Regions from separate parts of the Sporosarcina sp. 179-K 3D1 HS genome, predicted to be linked through region 3. Evidence: predicted binding sites of a transcription regulator. Region 3 holds the regulator's gene; each other region holds the start of a gene.
What was found. The regulator LexA, encoded in region 3, represses DNA repair genes until DNA is damaged. The targets are predictions, from matches to a motif close to CGAACATATGTTCG.
Positions count from the first base shown of each region.

Region 1: parE (DNA topoisomerase IV subunit B) is a predicted target of LexA. The motif match lies at 4,209-4,222, and genes of this name have one in related genera.
Region 2: AB1K83_RS05440 (YolD-like family protein) is a predicted target of LexA. The motif match lies at 3,629-3,642, and genes of this name have one in related genera.

Region 1 covers NZ_JBFEGI010000003.1:44,239-51,341, reverse strand. Annotated here, with positions in the region: gene AB1K83_RS05360 (GNAT family N-acetyltransferase) at 1-285, opposite strand, end outside; gene AB1K83_RS05355 (alpha/beta fold hydrolase) at 596-1,468, shown strand; gene AB1K83_RS05350 (acyl-CoA synthetase) at 1,485-2,972, shown strand; gene AB1K83_RS05345 (HesB/YadR/YfhF family protein) at 2,976-3,269, opposite strand; gene plsY (glycerol-3-phosphate 1-O-acyltransferase PlsY) at 3,310-3,912, opposite strand; gene parE (DNA topoisomerase IV subunit B) at 4,237-6,210, shown strand; gene parC (DNA topoisomerase IV subunit A) at 6,207-7,103, shown strand, end outside.
Region 2 covers NZ_JBFEGI010000003.1:58,937-66,039, reverse strand. Annotated here, with positions in the region: gene AB1K83_RS05460 (YbfB/YjiJ family MFS transporter) at 1-315, shown strand, start outside; gene AB1K83_RS05455 (DNA polymerase IV) at 430-1,686, shown strand; gene AB1K83_RS05450 (cytochrome-c oxidase) at 1,780-2,145, shown strand; gene ilvA (threonine ammonia-lyase IlvA) at 2,205-3,479, opposite strand; gene AB1K83_RS05440 (YolD-like family protein) at 3,656-3,988, shown strand; gene AB1K83_RS05435 (cytochrome c biogenesis CcdA family protein) at 4,179-4,889, shown strand; gene AB1K83_RS05430 (thioredoxin family protein) at 4,941-5,273, shown strand; gene AB1K83_RS05425 (CcdC family protein) at 5,266-5,799, shown strand; gene AB1K83_RS05420 (DUF2621 domain-containing protein) at 5,846-6,253, opposite strand; gene AB1K83_RS05415 (DUF1659 domain-containing protein) at 6,385-6,603, shown strand; gene AB1K83_RS05410 (DUF2922 domain-containing protein) at 6,623-6,841, shown strand; gene AB1K83_RS05405 (YvrJ family protein) at 6,972-7,100, shown strand.
Region 3 covers NZ_JBFEGI010000001.1:143,701-150,803, forward strand. Annotated here, with positions in the region: gene AB1K83_RS00760 (recombinase family protein) at 1-76, opposite strand, end outside; gene AB1K83_RS00765 (LysM peptidoglycan-binding domain-containing protein) at 73-390, opposite strand; gene lexA (transcriptional repressor LexA) at 816-1,436, shown strand; gene AB1K83_RS00775 (hypothetical protein) at 1,433-1,705, opposite strand; gene AB1K83_RS00780 (aminotransferase class I/II-fold pyridoxal phosphate-dependent enzyme) at 1,724-2,989, opposite strand; gene hfq (RNA chaperone Hfq) at 3,136-3,360, opposite strand; gene miaA (tRNA (adenosine(37)-N6)-dimethylallyltransferase MiaA) at 3,406-4,353, opposite strand; gene AB1K83_RS00795 (alpha/beta hydrolase) at 4,343-5,254, opposite strand; gene AB1K83_RS00800 (glycerol-3-phosphate dehydrogenase/oxidase) at 5,265-6,905, opposite strand; gene mutL (DNA mismatch repair endonuclease MutL) at 6,932-7,103, opposite strand, start outside.

The DNA.
Region 1 (7,103 bases), on a different contig from region 3:
CTGATACTCGGGAGTGACGGAAACTGGAGCAAGTGCCAAAGAATCCACTGCGTTATTACCATCTATAATTTTTATTTTAGATAAAAGAATATGCCCTATAACGTCTTTGCCTTGATTTAATGCGACTAAAGAAAGTTCAGGAATGAATGCATCTGATTTTCTAATCCTATTTACAAGTAAATGTTCTCTCTTGTCGCTATATTCTTCAGCTAGAAAGGCCTTTTTAATAATTTCTTCAGTCGTATAATATTCAGTAGGGAGTTCTTGTCGAATTAAAATATCCATTTATAGTCTCCTGTTCTTTTAATAAAATTCATCTGCACTATCCTATAAATGGCACTTTCTCATGCAATAAGTTGTAAAGAAAGTGTTACTCACCCAGCTCTAAACATAAGTATGACAAACAAAAACCTCCAATTTAGTATGTTCATATTTTACAGTGTTAGGTTGTAGTGGTCAATCTCAAGTAAATTACATCCTTCTTGTGCTAATGGGGGGCACCCTGCTCTTTTGTTCTATTCGACAAGAACTGTCATCCTTTTCCAAATGAACGTGTGATACACTTATGGAAAGGAAGTAACTGGGAGGTGTTTGGTTGGGACTGCATTACGTAACGTTGCCCAATGGGGAAACGATCGCTTACCAGAAAAGGGAAGGGGGCGATCAAACAATCATTCTCGTCCACGGAAATATGACGTCTTCCAAACACTGGGACGTTCTATTGGAATCGCTATCTCCCAAGTTCACCCTCATCGCTATCGACATGCGCGGATTCGGTGGCTCCACATATCACCAGCGGATCACCTGCATCAAGGACTTTTCCGATGATTTGAAAGCCTTCGTAGATACACTCGGACTTAAGCAGTTTCATTTGATCGGCTGGTCAACCGGTGGTGCAGTAGGCATGCAGTTCGTCGCGGATTATCCGGGGGATTGTGAAAAATTAGTCCTTCTCGCTTCCGCATCGACACGGGGATATCCATTTTATACATCCCGCTTGGCTCGTTTGAACCGTCGATTGCTGACAATCCGGGACATTGAGCGAGATGGCAAGACACAAGCGATCCAAACGCTCTATGATACGGGCAATCGAAAAGGTTTGAAGTCGGTTTGGGACAGCTTGATCTATACGCATACACAACCGGAACCTGCCCGATATGAAGAGTATGTGGACGATATGCTGACACAACGGAATGTAGCGGATGTCTATCATGCGTTGAACCATTTCAACATCAGTTCCCATTCTAATGGGTTGACGGAAGGCACTGGACAGGCGGCGTCCATCCGGATACCCGTGTTGGTTCTATCAGGGGACCGGGACCTCGTCGTGCCCAGGCACATGACGGAGGAAATACTCGCTGATCTTGGAAGCAACGCTCAGCATGTTCTCTTACACAACACAGGCCACTCGGCGCTAATCGATTGTCCCGATACCGTCACCAAAGTGATCGAGGATTTTCTGGAATGAAAGGCGGTGTCTATTGATGATCGAGGGAACGGGCTGGATCATGGACCGCATTCGGCTTTCCCCACGCAGGGAGGCTGTAATCGATATCTCTTCGGGAGACAAATGGACATACGCCGACTTGAAAGAACGGATCCTCCGTTGGACTGCGTTTTTCAATGAGAACGGCTATCCTCAAGGGGAGCGGGTCGCCGTCCTGGCCCCGAATCAACCGGATCTGTTTGCTCTATTGTTCGCATGTGAAGTACAAGGATTGCTCTTTGTGCCATTGAATTGGCGATTACATCAGGCCGAACTCCAAGTCCTTTTACGAGACTGTGAACCCGTTGTCTTATTATTTGATCGGCAGTTCGAGTCATTGGTTCAACAAACCGGATTTTCCGAGACGATGCCACTAACGATAGTAGAAGAGACAGATGTACTGTTAAAGTGCCCCGATTCAACGATTTATGAGGGGGATGAGTCTCCGTGGATGATGTTGTACACAGGGGGAACGACAGGCGCACCAAAAGGGGTCGTCCTTTCAAAAAAAGCGGTCAATTGGAATGCGCTGAACACAATCGCCAGTTGGGGGCTGACCGAGGAGGACCGCACGATCAATTATATGCCTTTATTCCATACAGGCGGCCTAAATGCGCTCAGTATACCGATCTTGATGGCAGGCGGAACAGTTGTCTTAGGGAGGCAATTTGACGAGGAAGAGGCGTTACGTGCGACAAATCGGTATGAGGCGACAATTTCTCTCTTTGTCCCGACGATGTACCAAGCGATAATTCAAACGCCGTATTTTCAACAAGCTTCTTTTCCCTCCATGAAAGTCTTCCTGTCCGGGGGAGCACCATGTCCTCATGCCATCTATGAGGCATTCCAGCACAAAGGGGTTTCATTCAAAGAAGGTTATGGACTGACGGAAGCCGGGCCGAATAATTTCTTCATCCGGCCTGAAGTGGCATGCCAAAAAATCGGGTCCGTCGGAAAAAGCATGCTGTTCAATCAAGTCCAAGTGGTAAATGAACAAGGGAAGAGATGCCGTACGGGAGAAGTGGGGGAACTCTGCGTAAAAGGGCCGCATCTGTTTAGCGGTTACTGGCGAAAACCGGAGGAAACGGCGGCTGCGATTCAGTCCGGTTGGTTGCGGACAGGCGACCTTGCCAAAATGGATGAGGACGGAGACCATTTCATCGTGGGCAGGAAAAAGGAATTGATCATCACGGGAGGAGAGAACGTATACCCCCAAGAGGTCGAACAATACCTGCTTCGCATGGCAGGGATCCGGGAAGCGGTTGTCATAGGGCTCGACGATGACAAATGGGGAGAGGTAGTAGTGGCCTATTTGACATTGCGAGATGGGGCAACAGTGACAGAAGAAGACGTGATAGCACATTGTAAGAAGGCTTTAGGGGGATTCAAGGTACCGAAAGAAGTTCATTTCCTTGAAGCCCTTCCAACAACGCCAGTCGGAAAAATCGATAAAAAAGCGCTCCAAAAAAGCGTGCGGTCTGTGTAGTCCTCACGCTTTTTCGTAGCTATATACCAATTCATTCAGTTTTGGGTCGACATTGACATGCAGGTCATGTTCGACGAAAAACCATTGATCCCTTTGTTCGATATAATAGCGCACGCCTTTATGCTCCGACTCCACAGCGATCTCATCCGGCTCTTCTTTCGTAATGCCTAGCGAAAAACCTTGGTGGAGCGGGCTTGCGCCGCCATAGCGGGCAAAGAATTTCACACTGTCGCCTGATTCGACATCCATTTCTTCTTCAAACCAGGTCAGAGCGTCATCCGATAAGATGATTTTCATGCGGGGGACACCAGCCTTTCGGGTTGCTGTCCCCATTGTATTACAACCACTTCACTTTTGGCTCGGTTCCTGCTTTAATTCGGCCAATATTGGCGCGGTGGCGGTAAAAGATGAATAATCCAAATAAACCAATCATGATCATCATGTAAAAATCGCCCGTTCGGACGTAATAGATCACACTATACAAAAATCCGACAACCGCCACAATCATGGAGGTCAAGGAAACCATTTTCGTCAACTTCAATACCAACAAGAATGTAAGCAATAAAATGACGAAAGCGGGCCAATTATATCCGAGCAGCACTCCACCGGAAGTCGCAACCGCTTTCCCCCCTTTAAACTTTGCAAAAACAGGGTACATATGACCAACAACGGACAGGACGCCTGGCAGCAATGGATGGACCGCTAACTCATGAAAGAGCGGAAGAACCAGCAGCAGAACCGCTACCGTCCCTTTCAAAATATCCAAAAGGGTGACAGCCAGACCGGCCTTTTTTCCGAGAACACGGAATGTATTTGTCGCTCCCAGATTTCCACTGCCATGTTCGCGGATATCGGTATTGTAAAATAACTTTCCGACCCATAAGGCGGAAGGGATCGAACCAAGCAAATATGCGAGGAGCAAAAGTAAGAAAAGTTCCATAGGATACCTCTTTTATTCGTTTAATATGTATGGTAACAGTGTAGCAGAACAGCGTCATGCCGACAATGGGATGTTCCCGGGCATAAGGTGAGGTCATGGTAGAAGACGGACTGATTCAATTTGCTGATCAACGACTCATCATTCATGGAATTCCATAGCAGATGACTTCTTTTTGCTAGGGCAGCCGTGGTCTCTGTCATTGCAATCATGCGGACTCTTCTATACAATAAATTGAGCAAGTAGCGGAAAACGTTGATTTGACAAGCTTTCCGCATAGCGATATGATAAACAAAAAAGGAACATTCGTTTGATGGGGGTTGCAATTTGGCGAAAATACAAGATACGTATACGTATAACGATGATTCGATTCAGGTCTTGGAGGGCCTCGATGCGGTACGAAAAAGACCCGGGATGTATATTGGGTCCACCGATTCAAGAGGACTCCATCACCTTGTCTATGAAATCGTCGATAACGCAGTAGATGAGGCATTGGCGGGCTATGGTTCGGAAATTGACGTGACGCTCCATAAGGACGGCAGTGTCAGTGTCCGGGACTATGGCCGCGGGATGCCAACCGGGATGCACCAAACGGGCATACCGACGACAGAAGTCATCTTGACTGTCCTTCACGCAGGAGGAAAATTTGGACAAGGCGGCTATAAGACGAGCGGGGGGCTCCATGGGGTAGGGGCATCCGTTGTGAATGCTTTGTCGGAATGGCTGGAAGTGACGATTTACCGGGATGGGAAGACATTCAGGCAACGATTTGAAGACGGCGGCAAGCCAGTTACCACGTTGGAAGAGATCGGCACGACCCGGGAGAAGGGAACAACCATTCATTTCAAACCGGATCCAACGATTTTTTCAACTGTCAAATATCAATATGAAACATTAAGTGAACGCCTGAGGGAATCAGCATTCCTGTTAAAAGGCTTGAAGATTGAATTGAAAGAGGAAGAGTCGGACAAACACGATGTCTTCCATTATGAAACGGGCATCGAAGCGTTCATTGCCTATTTGAATGAAGAAAAAGACGTCCTGCACGACGTCGCATATTTGGACGGGGAAGCGGAAGGGATCGAAGTTGAATTCGCTTTCCAATTTAGTGACGGCTATTCCGAGACCATTTTATCGTTCGTCAATAACGTCCGTACGAAAGACGGCGGTACACATGAAACCGGTGCCAAAGCAGCGATGACCCGGGTCTTCAATGAATACGCGAGAAAGACGGGTTTATTGAAAGACAAAGATAAAAACCTGGATGGTTCGGACATCCGGGAAGGGATTTCCGCTATCGTCTCGGTACGGATTCCTGAGGAAATTCTGCAATTTGAAGGGCAGACGAAAGGCAAACTAGGTACAAGTGAAGCCCGGAGCGCAACGGATGCCATCGTTTCCCAAAAACTGCTTTATTTCCTCGAAGAGAATGCGGATTTAAGCGCCTCTCTCGTGCGCAAGGCGGTCCGGGCACAACAGGCAAGGGAAGCGGCACGAAAGGCACGGGAAGATGCCCGTTCCGGTAAGAAACGGAGACGGGGCGATACGCTATTGTCCGGCAAGCTGACGCCGGCCCAATCCCGGAATGCCGCCAAGAACGAATTGTATCTTGTCGAAGGGGATTCCGCAGGTGGTTCGGCCAAGCAAGGAAGGGACCGGACTTTTCAGGCGATTTTGCCACTGCGGGGGAAAGTCATCAATACCGAAAAAGCGAAACTCGAAGACATTATGAAAAATGAAGAAATCAATACGATCATCCACGCAATCGGCGGGGGCGTCGGAGCGGATTTCCAAGTCGAGGACATCGCCTACGATAAAGTCATCATCATGACAGACGCAGACACGGATGGAGCCCATATCCAAGTGTTGCTGCTGACATTCTTCTACCGCTATATGAAACCGCTCATCGAAGCGGGGAAAGTGTATATCGCACTTCCGCCGCTCTATAAAGTATCCAAGGGGGCGGGGAAAAAGGAAGTCATCGAGTACGCCTGGACCGAAGATGACCTCGATTCCGCCATCCAGAAGATCGGCAAAGGATATATGTTGCAACGCTATAAAGGACTTGGGGAGATGAATGCGGACCAGCTATGGGATACGACGATGAACCCCGAGACGCGCACATTGATCCGGGTAACGATTGAGGATAGCGCGACATCCGAACGCCGGGTCACGACGTTGATGGGCGATAAAGTCGAACCGAGACGGCGCTGGATTGAAGACAACGTCGATTTCGGCATGGCGGAAGAACATAATATACTGGATAATGAATTTCTGCACGTCGAGGGGGAGTTTGAATGACTGTATCGGAACGTTACCAAGATCTACCCTTGGAGGAAGTGATCGGCGACCGGTTTGGAAGGTATAGTAAGTACATCATTCAAGACAGGGCATTGCCGGATGCACGAGATGGCTTAAAACCGGTGCAACGCCGGATCTTATACGCGATGCACCATGAAGGGAATACCCATGAGAAAGCATTCCGGAAATCTGCGAAAACGGTAGGGAATGTCATCGGGAACTACCATCCGCATGGCGACTCATCCGTGTATGAAGCGATGGTGCGGATGAGCCAAGACTGGAAACTCCGCCATATGATGATTGAAATGCACGGGAACAATGGTTCGGTGGACGGTGATTCGGCAGCTGCGATGCGATATACGGAAGCTCGGCTTTCCGCCATTGCCGGTGAAATGCTGCGGGATATCGGGAAAGATACCGTCGATTGGATTCCGAACTTCGACGATACGGAACCGGAGCCGACGGTACTGCCTGCTCGTTTTCCGAATTTGTTGGTGAATGGTTCAACCGGGATTTCGGCTGGTTATGCGACAGATATCCCGCCGCATGCGCTTCATGAAGTATTGGATGCTGTCCTGATGCGGATGGACAAACCCGACGTATCTGTAGATGAACTGATGACGGTTCTCAAGGGGCCTGATTTTCCAACGGGGGGCATCATCCAAGGGACAGCGGGCATTAAGACTGCTTATAAGACCGGGAAAGGCCGCTTCATCATCCGTGCGAAAACAGCGATTGAACAGTTGAAAGGCGGCAAATCCCAGATTGTCGTCACCGAAATTCCATATGACGTCAATAAAGCGAATTTGGTGAAGAAAATCGACGAGCTCCGTTTGGATCGGAAGCTGGATGGGATTGCAGATGTACGGGATGAATCGGACAGAACCGGTCTC
Region 2 (7,103 bases), on a different contig from region 3:
AGCCAATTTTTATGGGGAGTTACCGTGGTCGGCATGCTGTCGCTCATTCAAGCATTGTCCACTGAGCAGATCCATCCGTCCTACGCTCCGATCGCCCTCGGCTACGTCACGATTTATTTTGCGGCGGGACAATTGCTCGGCCCGGGTCTGGGCGGCTGGATCATCGACAATGTCGGCGGAATCCCTACCGCACTGCTGTTATGCGCAGGGCTGTTGCTAGTCGCTTTCCTTCTGTCCTTCAAGGTGGAGAAGAAGAGTGCCGAGCGTCCGGTTGCCGAACCATTCGTTCATTCACCAAAAACAACCAATCCGTGAGTCGATGCGGATTGGTTGTTTTCCTTTTCTGGAAAATATGTCAACTTGAATAAAGGCGCTTTCTCACGCTATACTAGAAATAGAACAAATGTTTGTATAGCGAGGAGAATGCCTATGTATGAACATCTGCCCGAACGAAATATCATTTGCCTCGACATGCGCAGCTTTTACGCCAGCTGCTCGGCCGCAATCGAGGGGCTGGAAGTGATGGAGACACCGATCGCCATCATTGGGAATAAAGAGCGCAAAGGCGGTGTCGTCCTCGCCGCTTCACCGGCGCTCAAGCAGCAATTCGGCATCAAGACCGGCATGCGGCTTTACGAAATCCCGGACGATCCCGCCATCCATCTGATTGAGCCGAAAATGCAGTTCTATATCGACGTCTCGATGGAAATCACCCGGCTGCTGCATCGTTACGTACCGAAGGAAGCCATTCATGTCTACAGCATCGATGAGAGTTTTGTCGACCTGACCGGGACCGAGCGCCTATGGGGTCCCCCCGTCGAGACGGCCAAGCGCATACGGGAGGATCTGTTCCAGCAATTCCAGCTGCGCTCCGCCTGCGGGATGGGACCGAATATGCTGCTATCGAAACTGGCGCTCGATCTCGAGGCGAAAAAAACGGGGGTCGCTCTTTGGCGTTATGAAGATGTGCCTGAAAAGCTATGGCCGGTCGCCCCGCTGAGCCGGATGTGGGGGATCGGCAGCCGCATGGAAAAGAGATTGAATCAGATGGGTATCTTTTCGGTCGGCGATCTGGCCCGCACCCCTCTTGAACATCTCGAAAAGAGGTTCGGCATCATGGGCAATCAATTATATTACCATGCGCACGGCATCGACCTATCCGACCTCGGACTGCCTCCCCTTGTCGAAGGGCAGGTCAGCTATGGAAAAGGGCAAGTACTGTACCGCGATTATGTGAAAAGAAAGGACATCCTGACCGTATTGCTGGAAATGTGCGAAGACGTGGCGATGCGCGCACGGCAAGCGGGAAGGATGGGGCGTACCGTCCATCTGGCGGTCGGCTATTCCAAGCATGCGCTCGGGGGCGGATTCGGCCGGTCGCGCACGATGGAGGAAGCGACCAATGATACGATGGTCATCCATCGGCTCTGCACGGAACTGCTGGATGAGTTCCATGACGGGCGGCCGGTGCGCCGTTTGCATATCAGCCTCGGCAATCTGGAAGAGGAGCATTCCATGCAGCTCAGCCTGTTTGACGAGCATAAGTGGCGGAACCGGCAACTCGGCGAAACGATGGACGCCCTTCGCACGAAATACGGTTCCACCGCCGTTCTCCGTGCCGCTTCCTACACAGAAGCGGGTACGGCGATTGAACGGGCCAAACTGATCGGCGGACATTTTAAATAAAAGAAGCATGCTGTTGGCCCAGCAGTAGTTGCCCCCACCTATGGCGCATAGAATGAAGAGAAAGTTCATTTTGAGCAGAAAGGGGGGAGTGGATTGGGAAAACAACTGATTAAAATTGCAGTCGTTTACTTTCTGATCGGGATTGCTTTGGGCTTATACATGTCTATTACTCATGTGTTCAATTTGGCGACTGTGCATGTGCATATCAACCTGCTCGGATGGATGTCACTGGCTATTATCGGCATCTTGTATCATCTCTATCCGCATTTAGCGGGAACCGGAAGCGCCAAAGCCCATTTTTGGCTGCATAATCTTGGCTTGCCTGTCATGATGATCGCAATTGCGCTCGCCATTTTGACAGCAAACCCAGTTTTCTTTGTAACGGCTACCATCGGCGGAGTCATTACGGTCATCGGCATCTTCATTTTTGGCTTCAATGTCTTGCGGAACTTGACATAACTTTGGATGCGAAAAGCCGTCAGCCCGTAAATAGGAGGCTGACGGCTTAAATTGTTACGTTAAACGAGCAGGTCAAACAACGTATGGTCGTTATTGATCTCTTTATATTCGAAACCGCATTTGTTCATGCGCTCAATTAAGCCAGGGTAGTCTTCTCTGTTTTTCAGCTCTAGGCCGACTAGTCCCGGACCGCTCTCTTTGTTGTTCTTTTTCGTGTATTCAAATGTCGTGATGTCATCATCCGGTCCGAGCACCTCATCCAAAAATTGACGCAGAGCTCCGGCGCGTTGGGGGAAATTGACGATGAAGTAATAGAGCAATCCTTCGTAAATCAAGGACTTTTCTTTGATTTCCTGCATCCGGCCGATATCATTATTGCCGCCGCTGATGACACAGACGACGTTTTTACCTTTAATCTGCTCTTTGTAGAAGTCCAGAGCCGCAATCGACAAGGCGCCTGCCGGTTCCGCGATGATCGCATGCAGATTATACAGTTCTAAAATGGTCGTACATACTTTGCCTTCCGGGACCGGGACGATATCCGATAGATATTTACGGCATAAATCGTAGTTTAGACTACCTACACATTGGACGGCTGCCCCGTCGACAAATTTGTCAATGGATGGCAAAGCGATCGGCCCTTTGTTCGCAAGAGCTGCCTGCATACTCACTGCCCCTGCCGGCTCCACGCCGATCATCTTCGTATGCGGAGAGACGTTTTTAATATATGTGCCGAGACCGGACATCAGTCCGCCTCCGCCGATGCCCGCAAAAACGAAATCGATCGGCTCCTCGATATCATTCATGATCTCCACCGCGACAGTCCCTTGTCCCGCCACAATATCATGGTCATCGAATGGATGGATGAACAGCCGGTCTTCCGCTGTTGCGCAAGCCATCGCATTGGTCGACGAATCGTCGAACGTATCTCCTGCAAGGATGATCTCAACCTGGTCGCGGCCGAACATCCGCACTTGATTCACCTTTTGCTTCGGTGTCGTTTGGGGCATAAAGATCTTGCCGTGAATGCCGAGTTGGGCACAAGCATGGGCCACGCCTTGCGCATGGTTGCCGGCACTGGCGCAAACAATCCCTTTTTCGCGTGCGATATTCTCCACTTTTTTAATTTTATAATAAGCGCCTCGCAATTTGAAAGAACGAACGTATTGCAGATCTTCCCGCTTGATATACACATGGCAATCATATTTTTCGGAGAGTCGCTCGTTTAACTGCAAAGGCGTATGGATAACCACATCTTTTAAAAATTGATGCGCTTTTAAGATATCTTCGACGTGCATCGTCTTCGCTTCCTTTTCCGCTTGTTTTGTCGCCATTTTATTACCTCCAACTATCAATTGAACATTTTACAATGATAACATGAAATCCGAAGGCTGTGTAAATATTCACAAATATTTAATTTGAAATGAAGGCGAATGGAGAGAGGAGAATTGCTTTTCCTGTCCGTTTTCCATTAGAATGAATACAAACAAACGTTCGGAAGGTGATTGCATTGATTCGAGATCGGGGACGCATAAAATGGACGGCGATGATGTTGCCGGAGCATGTACAACAGTTGCGGGATTGGCATGAAGAAGAGCATCTCCCGCAGAGAAGGGAGCCGGATGAACAGCACTATGAGGAATGGAACCGGTTGATGGCCAAAGCGGCAGAAGAGGGGAGTCCGCTTGCCGTCACGTTCTGGAAGGCAGGAACATCATGTACCGTGGAGGGCGTCATTGCCCATATCGACTCGTCCTCATCCTTGCTACGGCTGTCATCGGTGAAAGGGGAGTCCTGCCTCATTCCGATCGGGGCCATTGAACATATTTCCGATATCGGGTAATTGGAGTTCCGCGCTTTTTCGGGAAACTGCCCATTTAATAAACTGCTCCATGACAATGATAGTCACTTTGAAAAAACAGGGCAGTGCCATGTGTCCTCCCGGATTGTCATAAACTGTTCACAGTCAAAATAGGCGTATTCCGGCCTCAATTTTGTTACGATTGAAACAGATATATGAAGGGGAGAGAATGATGGCAACAGATTTAAACTATCTTCTAGCGTTCGGAGCCGGCTTTCTCAGTTTCATCTCGCCTTGTACGTTGCCGCTTTATCCGGCATTTGTCTCGTATATTACGGGCATGTCCCTGGATGAGTTGAAACCCGATTCCAAACGGATGACCAAGAGCGGCATGCTCCACACGCTATTTTTCCTAATCGGATTTTCAATCATTTTTATTGTCATTGGTTTCGGCACGACGTTCGTCGGGAAGTTCTTTATCGAAAACCAAGAGTTGCTTAGGCAAATCGGAGCCATCTTTATCGTGCTGTTCGGTTTGATGATTATCGGCTTATTCACGCCCGAGTTCTTGATGAAGGAACGGAAACTGCAATTTAAAAACCGGCCGGCGGGCTATTTAGGTACGCTGTTGATCGGTATTGCCTTTGCAGCTGGATGGCAGCCTTGCTCCGGTCCGATCATTGGTTCCATTATCTTTCTTGCCGGCACTAATCCGGGATCAGGCATGACGTATATGCTTCTGTACGTGCTCGGTTTTGCCATTCCATTCTTTGTGTTGTCGTTCTTCATTACACGGCTCACCTGGATCCGCAAACACAATGCCCTTATTATGAAAGTCGGCGGGTATATCATGATTGCGGTTGGGATTTTATTATTCTTTAACGGACTGCAATGGTTGACGAGTCTCCTCAGTCCGATCTTCGGAGACTTTCAAGGATTTTAATGGGAATCAAATCAACACAGTCGTCGAATAGATTATGAAGTGGAGGAGTGAATGATGAAGGACATCGGTTCGTTTCAGGAATGGAATGACATCGCAGAGAAAGAGCCGCAACTTGGACTGTTCGTGAAAACGGACCACTGCTCCGTCTGCGAGGGGCTTTACCCTCAAGTGGCGGCTCTTGCGGAGCGGTACCGGTTCCCGTTCTATCGGGTCAATGCAGCGGAAGTGCCAGAGATTGCAGGCCAACTTTCCCTGTTCACCGCTCCTGTCGTCCTCCTGTTTCACGAAGGCAAAGAGACGGCGCGATTTGCCCGGTTTGTCCAGATGGAGCAATTGAAGCAGCGAATGGACGAACTTGAAAAGTGGGGAATCGCTGATGCTTAAACTGCAGGAACTCATCGATTTTATTTTTACTGAAATTCCGCCTTTGTATTTGATTGTCGGGTCTACCGTTCTGTTCCTCGTCATGGGAACGTTCGCCTTTTTCGTCCGTGCAAAAGCGGCAAAGAGGCCGATTTCTCCCAAACGGATTATTTTGCCTCCCTTATTCATGTCGTCGGGGGCTCTCATGTTTTTGTTTGAAGAGTTCCGGGTCCCTTCGCTGCAAGTAGTGGAAGCTATTATAGTAGGCTTGCTGTTTTCCATCCTCTTGATCCGCACGACCAATTTTGAGATCAAGCCGGACGGTATTTATGTCAAGCGGTCCAAGGCTTTTCTTTTCATCCTCGGTGGCCTTCTCGTCTTCCGGCTTATAGCGAAACTGATATTAAGCAGTGCTATTGATGTCGGGGAGCTGGGAGGCATGTTTTGGATCCTCGCCTTCGCCATGATCGTGCCATGGCGGATCGGCATGCTCCTCAAATACAATAAAATACGAAATGAAAAAAGTGTCCCGGTCAATACACAATGACCGAGGACACTTTTTTGATTGGATGGAACCGCTCCATGATAGTAAATTAAAATAAATGCTCATATGGAGTCATGTCGATTTCCATCGATTTCAACTTTTTGCGAAGAAAATTATGGTCCCGTTTCGGAGTAGCTAGTATATAACCGCGGATAATATGATCGAAATCGATTGTTTTAGCTTTATCATCCAAGGCGATTTGACCAATTTTGGACGCAATCTTTTGCTTGGCGACATCCCGGAAAAGTTCCGGGACCGGGCTGACAAGCTCATTCAGCAACGCTTTCGCTTCGTCATTCCACAGATGGAGCGATTTATTGACATAAAACTCTTCCCAATCAAGTGTTGATTTCCCGTCCGCCTTCGGAAATACCTTTAAAAATTTCCGGAACATGAAAAAGCCGCCGATCCCGAACAAGACAACCAGGACGACACACCAGAACAGGATGAACCACATAAATAGATCTTGCAACAGAATTCACCTCTTCCATTCTATCCTCATTATAAGAGCTTTTTCGAAAAATTTCACGAAGAATGTATCCCTTTCTTGCCTAACTCGCTATATAAAGAGCGAAGGGAGGTGATTACATGGTAACAATCGAATTCAGAAGCGCCATCGGGCGGGTGTATTTCGATGGCGGCATGTCGGAGGAGGGGAAGCTGATCCGCAAATCGAAATCCTATCGCTACCTGGCGGAGAATGTATCGGCAGATAACTTGTACGCAGCATTGAGCCAACTGGCTTCGCTGTCGGCCCTGCCATTCATCGGAGCGGAAAAGGTGGAAACTTCGGACGTGATTAACTAATTGAAAAGGGGGAGAAATTATGGCGAAAACATTACAATTGAATTTTGCGACGGCAACCGGCAAGAAACTGATGTTGCCGGTGGACGATCCGCGGGAGAATCTGACTCCGCAAGAAGTGACATCCGCGATGCAGGCAATCATCGCTTCAGGTGCCTTCCGGGTGGATGGCTATCCGCTTGAAACCGCGACAGGCGCCCGCATTGTCGAACGCCATGTGACAGACTTTGTAAAGGGGTAATCCTGTAAACGAGCCGGCCTTCCAGTTTCCAGACTGGGACGCCGGCTTTTCAGCATTCAGAAGAACCTGCTGAAATTGTCCGGAAGAACATAGAGACTTTATGAAAAAAGAAAGAAAAGGGGGAGACAAGATGGAACCATGGTTGGATCTTATACAGGAAATCGGATTTCCCATATTCGTATCGTTTTACCTATTGCACCGTCTTGAGTCGAAATTAACCGCCATTCACGAAGCGCTGATCACGTTAAAAGTGAAGTAAACT
Region 3 (7,103 bases):
TTAACGACATTTCCTGTGTTTCCTTCTCTGTACTCACCCGACAATAACTGACGCATGTTTTGTCTCCTGTACTCATTGTCCAATCCCTGCCATTTGATGTTTTTCTATATAAGGCAGGTTCACTTCTTCAACAGGCATGCGCAGTGTATCCCCTTTAATAATTGTAGTATCCGAAAGATCGTTCATTGTGATCACTTCCCGTATCCATTGTTCCTTTGTCATGTTATCGGAAGCATATAAGGAAGCAAGCCCCCAAAGCGTGTCGCCTTCTGTTATGGTGACTTCCGTATAAGCTTGTTCTTTAGCGAGTTTATACGTACCGATCAATGTAGCGCTGATACAAATTACAAATATTAGTAAGATATAAGAGTTGTTTTTAATAAAAGCCATGTATAAATCCCCCTATTGCGAATGTTAGTTCGGAATACTTGTTCTCATTATAAGAACACTTGCTTCCATTTGTCAATCCTTTTCTCGAACTTGCGTTTGCTTATTACCCGAACACCTGTTATACTGTAAAGTAAGAAATTTAATCAATTACGCCTCGGCGTAATTGCGTCCAGATTTTTTCGAGCTTGAGGCCTGCGTGATGCAGGTCATGCAGTCGTTGCGACAGGACGTCGCGCTTTTAGACTGCCTTCCTCTTGACTCCTTTCAAAATCTGTGACATCCGCCGGAGGCATTATCTGAATTCAGCAAGCGTTTGAAAAAACCCATTGAAGTAGAATGCGCTTCATTCATAGCGTCAACCATAGAATTGGGAATCTTGCTGAATTTAGATAAATTACTAGATTGTTAGTTGAGAGGTGAATGGTTTGAAGAAGATTTCAAAGAGACAAGAGGATATTTTAACTTTTATTAAAGACGAAGTCAGGAAAAAAGGGTATCCGCCATCCGTAAGGGAAATCGGAGAAGCAGTCGGGCTTGCTTCCAGTTCCACTGTTCATGGCCATCTGGCAAGGTTAGAAAGCAAAGGGTATATTCGTAGAGACCCAACGAAACCGCGTGCGATCGAAGTTCTCGATCCAGAAGGCTTGGATGCCATGAAACCAGGCGTACTCCATGTTCCGTTAGTGGGGAAGGTGACGGCCGGACTTCCAATTACAGCAATTGAAAATATTGAGGAGTATTTCCCGTTGCCCGAATCATTCGGCACAAGTGAAGATAATTTATTCATGCTTGAAATTGTCGGGGAAAGTATGATTGACGCAGGTATCTTAAATGGAGACCATGTCGTTGTCAAACAGCAACAAACGGCTCAAAACGGTGAGATTGTCGTTGCTATGACGGACGAGGACGAAGCAACGGTCAAACGATTCTTTAAAGAAAAGGATTATTTCCGCCTTCAACCGGAGAACCCTTCGATGGACCCGATCATTGTCGATAATGTTACCATCCTTGGAAAAGTTGTTGGTGTCTACCGGATGATTCATTAATCACAAAAAGAGCTGCTTACTCGTTTTAACGTAGGCAGCTCTTTTTTGTGTGGACTCGGAGGAATTGTGTCCGGGCCATGATAGTTTTTCGGATTGCCATGACAGTTCGACCGGGCCATGACAGTTTTTCGGATTGCCATGACAATTCCCGATTTTCCCATGACAGCTCGGCCGGGCCATGATAGTTTTTCGGATTGCCATGACAGTTTCACCAATTGCCATGACAATTCCCTGTTTTCCCATGACATTTCGCCCGAGCCATAAAGCATTGCACTACTTCCTCATCCTTACTCCCCTAACAAGTCCCCGTTGACCAATTTCCAAGTAGAAGCAAGGACGGCGGCTTTGATGTGCTCATAAGTTAATCCACCTTGTACATACGCGGTGTACGGTGGACGGATTGGGCCGTCAGCAGTCAATTCGATGCTGGACCCTTGGATGAATGTGCCGGCCGCCATGATGACATCGTCTGCATAGCCTGGCATATAGGACGGCTCCGGTGCAAAATGCGCATCAATCGGAGAGTTTTCCTGGATGGTCTGGCAGAATGCGATCATCTGCTCCGCCGTCTCAAACGAAACAGATTGAATTAAGTCGGTCCGTTCCTCTGCATAATGGGGCGCGGTCTTCATTCCATAGCTCTCCAACAAGGCAGCCGTAAATAGAGCCCCTTTCAACGCTTGGCTCACCACATGGGGGGCCAGAAAGAATCCCTGGTACATTTCCAACAGCGTATCCAGAGAAGCGCCTGCCTCCGCTCCCAACCCCGGCGAAGTCATCCGATAGGCGCATTTTTCCACGAGATCGGCACGACCCGCGATATACCCCCCGGTGCGAGCCAAACCACCACCCGGATTTTTTATGAGGGAACCGGCCATCAAGTCCACTCCGATATCCGTCGGCTCCTGTTCTTCGACAAATTCGCCGTAGCAATTATCGACGAATACAATCAACTCCGGTTTGATCTCTTTTACTTTACGAACCATTTCAGCAATTTGACCGACTGTGAAGGAAGGTCGATCCGAATAGCCTTTGGACCGCTGGATGCCGATCATTTTCGTGTTCGGCTTAATATGGGCCACCACTTGTTCAAAGTCGACGGAACCGTCTTCAAGCAAGTCGATATGGCGGTAGCCGATCCCATAATCTTCAAGTGAACCGGTATCCTTGCCTTTCCCCGAAACGATGGATTCCAATGTGTCATATGGTTTCCCCGTTATATACAGCAATTCATCCCCCGGACGCAAAATACCGAATAAGCTGATGGAAATTGCGTGTGTTCCGGAGATGATCTGATTGCGGACGAGACAAGCTTCCGCACCAAACACATCGGCATACACTTGCTCCAGGACATCCCTTCCGCTGTCATCATAGCCATAACCAGTCGAGCCGGTCAGATGGAAATCGCTCACTTTATTATGGCGGAAAGCAGCAAGCACTTTCCGTTGGTTATAGAATGCCGTCCGTTCAACTTTTTTGAAATACGGAGCCAGCTTTAATTCAATGGCTTCCGCTTGTTCCCAAAGGGACTCGTCGTATCGATCCAGTTGCATTTTGATTCCTCTTTCCATCGAATAGTCACTTCCTCATCTTATCAGTCTGTTTCCAGAGGTCAAGATGCGGTTCTGTACGATTTGCAAAAGGAAAGAAAGTAAAAAAACGGAATCGGGCACCAACCAGACCCAATTCCGCTTTTCCCTTATTCAATTTCTTTCAATACGACCGGCTTAGATGGAACGTATGTGGAAATCGCATGTTTGTAGATCAATTGTTGCTTGCCGTCCGATTCTAGTAGGACCGTATAATTATCATACGATTTGATAAGGCCTTTTAATTGAAAGCCATTCAGTAAGAATACCGTTACAAATGTATTGTTTTTCCGTAACGAATTTAAAAAAACGTCCTGCATATTCCCTTGCGCCATTTGTCGAATCCTCCCGTTGTCCAGCCTATATTTCTACTACCTACCTTACTTAATTCGCTTTTCCTTTTTGAAATCCTTCATGAATTCAGATATTTTCTCAATATTTTCCGCTGTGCCTTTCCCTGCGTCAAACCAAGCAATCTCCAACTTGTTACGGAAATAGGTTAGTTGTCGTTTCGCGTAATTCCGAGTATTTTTTTTAATCTCTTCCACTGCGGCGTCCAGTGTGGATCGGCCTTCCAAATAACTGTACAACTCTTTGTATCCGATGGCCTGTACAGACTGCACCCCACGGATTCCTTGCTCCCATAGATCTTGTACTTCCTGTAACAGCCCATTCTCCATCATGACATCGACCCTCTGATTGATCCTTTCATATAATATCTCCCGATCCATATCAAGCCCGATAATGACATGTTTATATAAAGGGGCCTGTCCTGCATCATTCTCATGCTCTGCCTTCGTCTTCCCGGACACTTCTATAATTTCAAGTGCCCGGACAAGCCGGCGATGATTATTTGGATGGATTTTTTCCGCGCTCGCGGGGTCGATTTTCGCGAGCCGTTCATACAAAACCGCAGCACCTTTCTCTTCGAGTTCACGCTCCAGCCGTTCCCGCACTTGCAGATCGGCCGCTTCTTCCGTAAAGCGAAAGTCAAACAGGACCGATTGAATATATAACCCGGTCCCGCCGACAATAATCGGCATTTTTCCGCGCTTTTGCACTTCAGCGATGCAGCCTCTTACCGCCTCTTGATAGTCAGCGACAGAAAAGGGCTCATCCGGTTCTTTAATGTCGAACAGATGATGAGGCACACCATCCATTTCTTCCGGCGTAATTTTAGCGGTACCGACATCCAGTCCCTTATACACCTGCATGGAGTCCCCATTGATGATTTCCCCATCGACCCGCTTGGCCAGTTCGACGCTCAACGCCGTTTTTCCGGATGCAGTCGGACCGACGATGGCCAGGACATCCAAGTCAATTTTCATGTTTACTCATCCATTCATTCACAAAATCAAACACTTGATGACGGTTTGTTTCATGCAGCAATTCATGCCGCTTGCCTTCAAACAGCAGGACCGTCACGTCTTGTATTCCCGCCTCGTCATATTGCTTCGCTGTCTGCCAGACGCCTTTTCCGTAACTTCCGACGGGGTCATCATTTCCTGAAATTAGCAGAACCGACAATTCCTTTGGCACCTTGGCGATCTCTTCTTTTTTAGTAATGATGGCTAGCCCGTCAAACAAATCTTCGAAGAACCGGGTCGTTGGCACGATGCCGCATTTCGGGTCATTTAGATAAGCCTCCACTGCCTCCCCATCGGTGGATAACCAATCAAAGGGCGTCTTCGGACTTGAAACCGTTTTATTGTACCCGCCAAACACAAGCTTGTTCAGAAAATGATCCGGTTGATCAAATCCACTTTTTTTACCGGACAGATAGGCGACCACTTGTCCTGCAAGTCGACCCGGCCCTGGATCTCCTCCTGTCCCGGACAAGATGGCCAAATCGACTTCCTCCCCATGCAGCTGGACATACCGACGGGCGACAAACGAACCCATGCTATGGCCGAACAAAATGAAGCGGGACGACGGATATTGTGTCCGAATCGATTGAATCACTTCATAACTGTCCTGGACTGCCCGTTCAAACCCGTTTTCATCTACCAGATGACCGGTTTTTCCGTTTAAGTCGACTGTCTTGCCATGCCCCCGATGATCGTGGCCCGAAACGAGAAACCCGTGACCAGCCAAATAGGATGCAAATTCTTTATATCTGCCAATATGTTCAGCCATGCCATGGATTAAATGGACATGCCCGCGCGGCTCCTGGTCCGGTTTCAAGACAAATGCGTGAACCAAAAATCCATCGGACATGTTAATTTGCATTTCATTCAAACTATTCCCCCCTCAGTTCTGTTTCAGTCAGATGAAGTTCTAGCTCATGTAATAAACGCTGCTCCTCGTCGTCCGAATAAGACAGCAGTTGGCCCATAAACGCGGTCGCTTCTTTCATAATGGATATTACGAAGTCGATATGAAAATACATGTCCCCTTGGCGCCGGATGAAAAAGTCGGATGGCGTCAATGCCATTTCATGATGGATCGCATAGAAGATCTCCGCTTGTAATGCCACCGATAGTCCGGTTTCCCCCTTCTGGAACGCATGGGCATAAGTGAACACCGTATCGACATTGGTTCCGTAAAAAGCGGCCAGCTTCCGCCCGTCCTCTTTAGATAACCCGTAAAGAAGTGCTTCGTTTGCTTTAGATTCAATGAAATGTTGGTAATGTCCGGCATCCCGAAAGTCCCCACCTGATAAAGGAAGATGTTCCGTTACACAAGGTCCTGCCATTTTGGCATGAAGCCGTTTCACTACCAGATCCACGACGGTTTCCGCCATTTTCCGGTAGCCTGTCAACTTGCCTCCAGCTATCGTGATCAACCCGCTTGCCGCTTCCCAAATTTCATCCTTCCTTGAAATGTCCGACGGAGCCCCCTTGCCCCCCTCATAAATGAGTGGCCGCACTCCTGCCCAAGTCGATTCCACATCGGACCGTTTAATGGACGTTTCGGGAAACAGATGATGCACTGCATCTAACAGATAGTGAACATCCTCCTCTGTTGCAAGCGGGTTCATCGGATCTCCCTCATAAAAGGTGTCGGTCGTACCGATATACGCCTTGTTCCCGCGCGGAATGGCAAAAATCATCCGGCCATCCGGTGCATCGAAGTAGATTGCTTGACGCAAAGGAAACACCAAGCGGTCGATTACGATATGGACCCCCTTGGACAAACAGAGCCGCTTGTCATTGGAAAAGCCATCTTTTTCCCGTACTTCATCGACCCATGGACCAGCGGCATTCACGACCACTTTTGCGTGAACCGGAAACTTCCGGTCATTCCACTGATCGCGAACCGTCACACCGGCCACCTGTCCATCCTTATATATAAACTGTTCCGCTTTCGCGTAATTCAGACATAGTGCACTTTGTTCTGCGGCTTTTTTCAATACTTCGATGGTCAAGCGGGCGTCATCCGTCCGATATTCCACATAATGTCCACCACCCAGAAGTCCATCCCGCTTGAGCAATGGCTCCATCTGAAGCGTCTCGTCCGGGGTCAGCATGGCCCGACGTTCTTCTTTCCTTACCCCCGCAAGCAAATCATAGGCGAATAAACCCACAGAGGTCGTATATTTACCAAACGTACCGCCTTTATAAAAAGGGAGCAGCATCCGTTCCGGTTCCGTCACATGCAGGGCGTTATGATAAACGATATCCCGTTCCCGCCCGGTCTCGGCCACAATCTTCACTTCCAGTTGTTTCAAATAGCGCAGTCCGCCATGGATGAGCTTCGTCGAGCGACTCGATGTCCCGGCGGTAAAATCCTGCATGTCGACTAAGGCAACCGATAACCCACGAGTCACCGCATCCAATGCGATTCCCGCGCCAGTAATCCCCCCGCCGATTACAAGCAAGTCGAATTGATAGTCAGCCATCGATTGTATTATCTTCGGCCGCTGCACTGCTGAAAACATACGCTCACTCCTCTTTTACAGTAGAGTCACATAACGCGCTTAAACATCTTTTCAATTTCATACGTCGTGAAATGGACGAGGACAGGTCTTCCATGCGGGCATGTATACGGATTCTCCGCCTCGGACAAGTCCGCTAACAACCTTTCCATATCTGCGATTGTCAAGTAATGATTCGCCTTAATGGACCGTTTGCAGCTC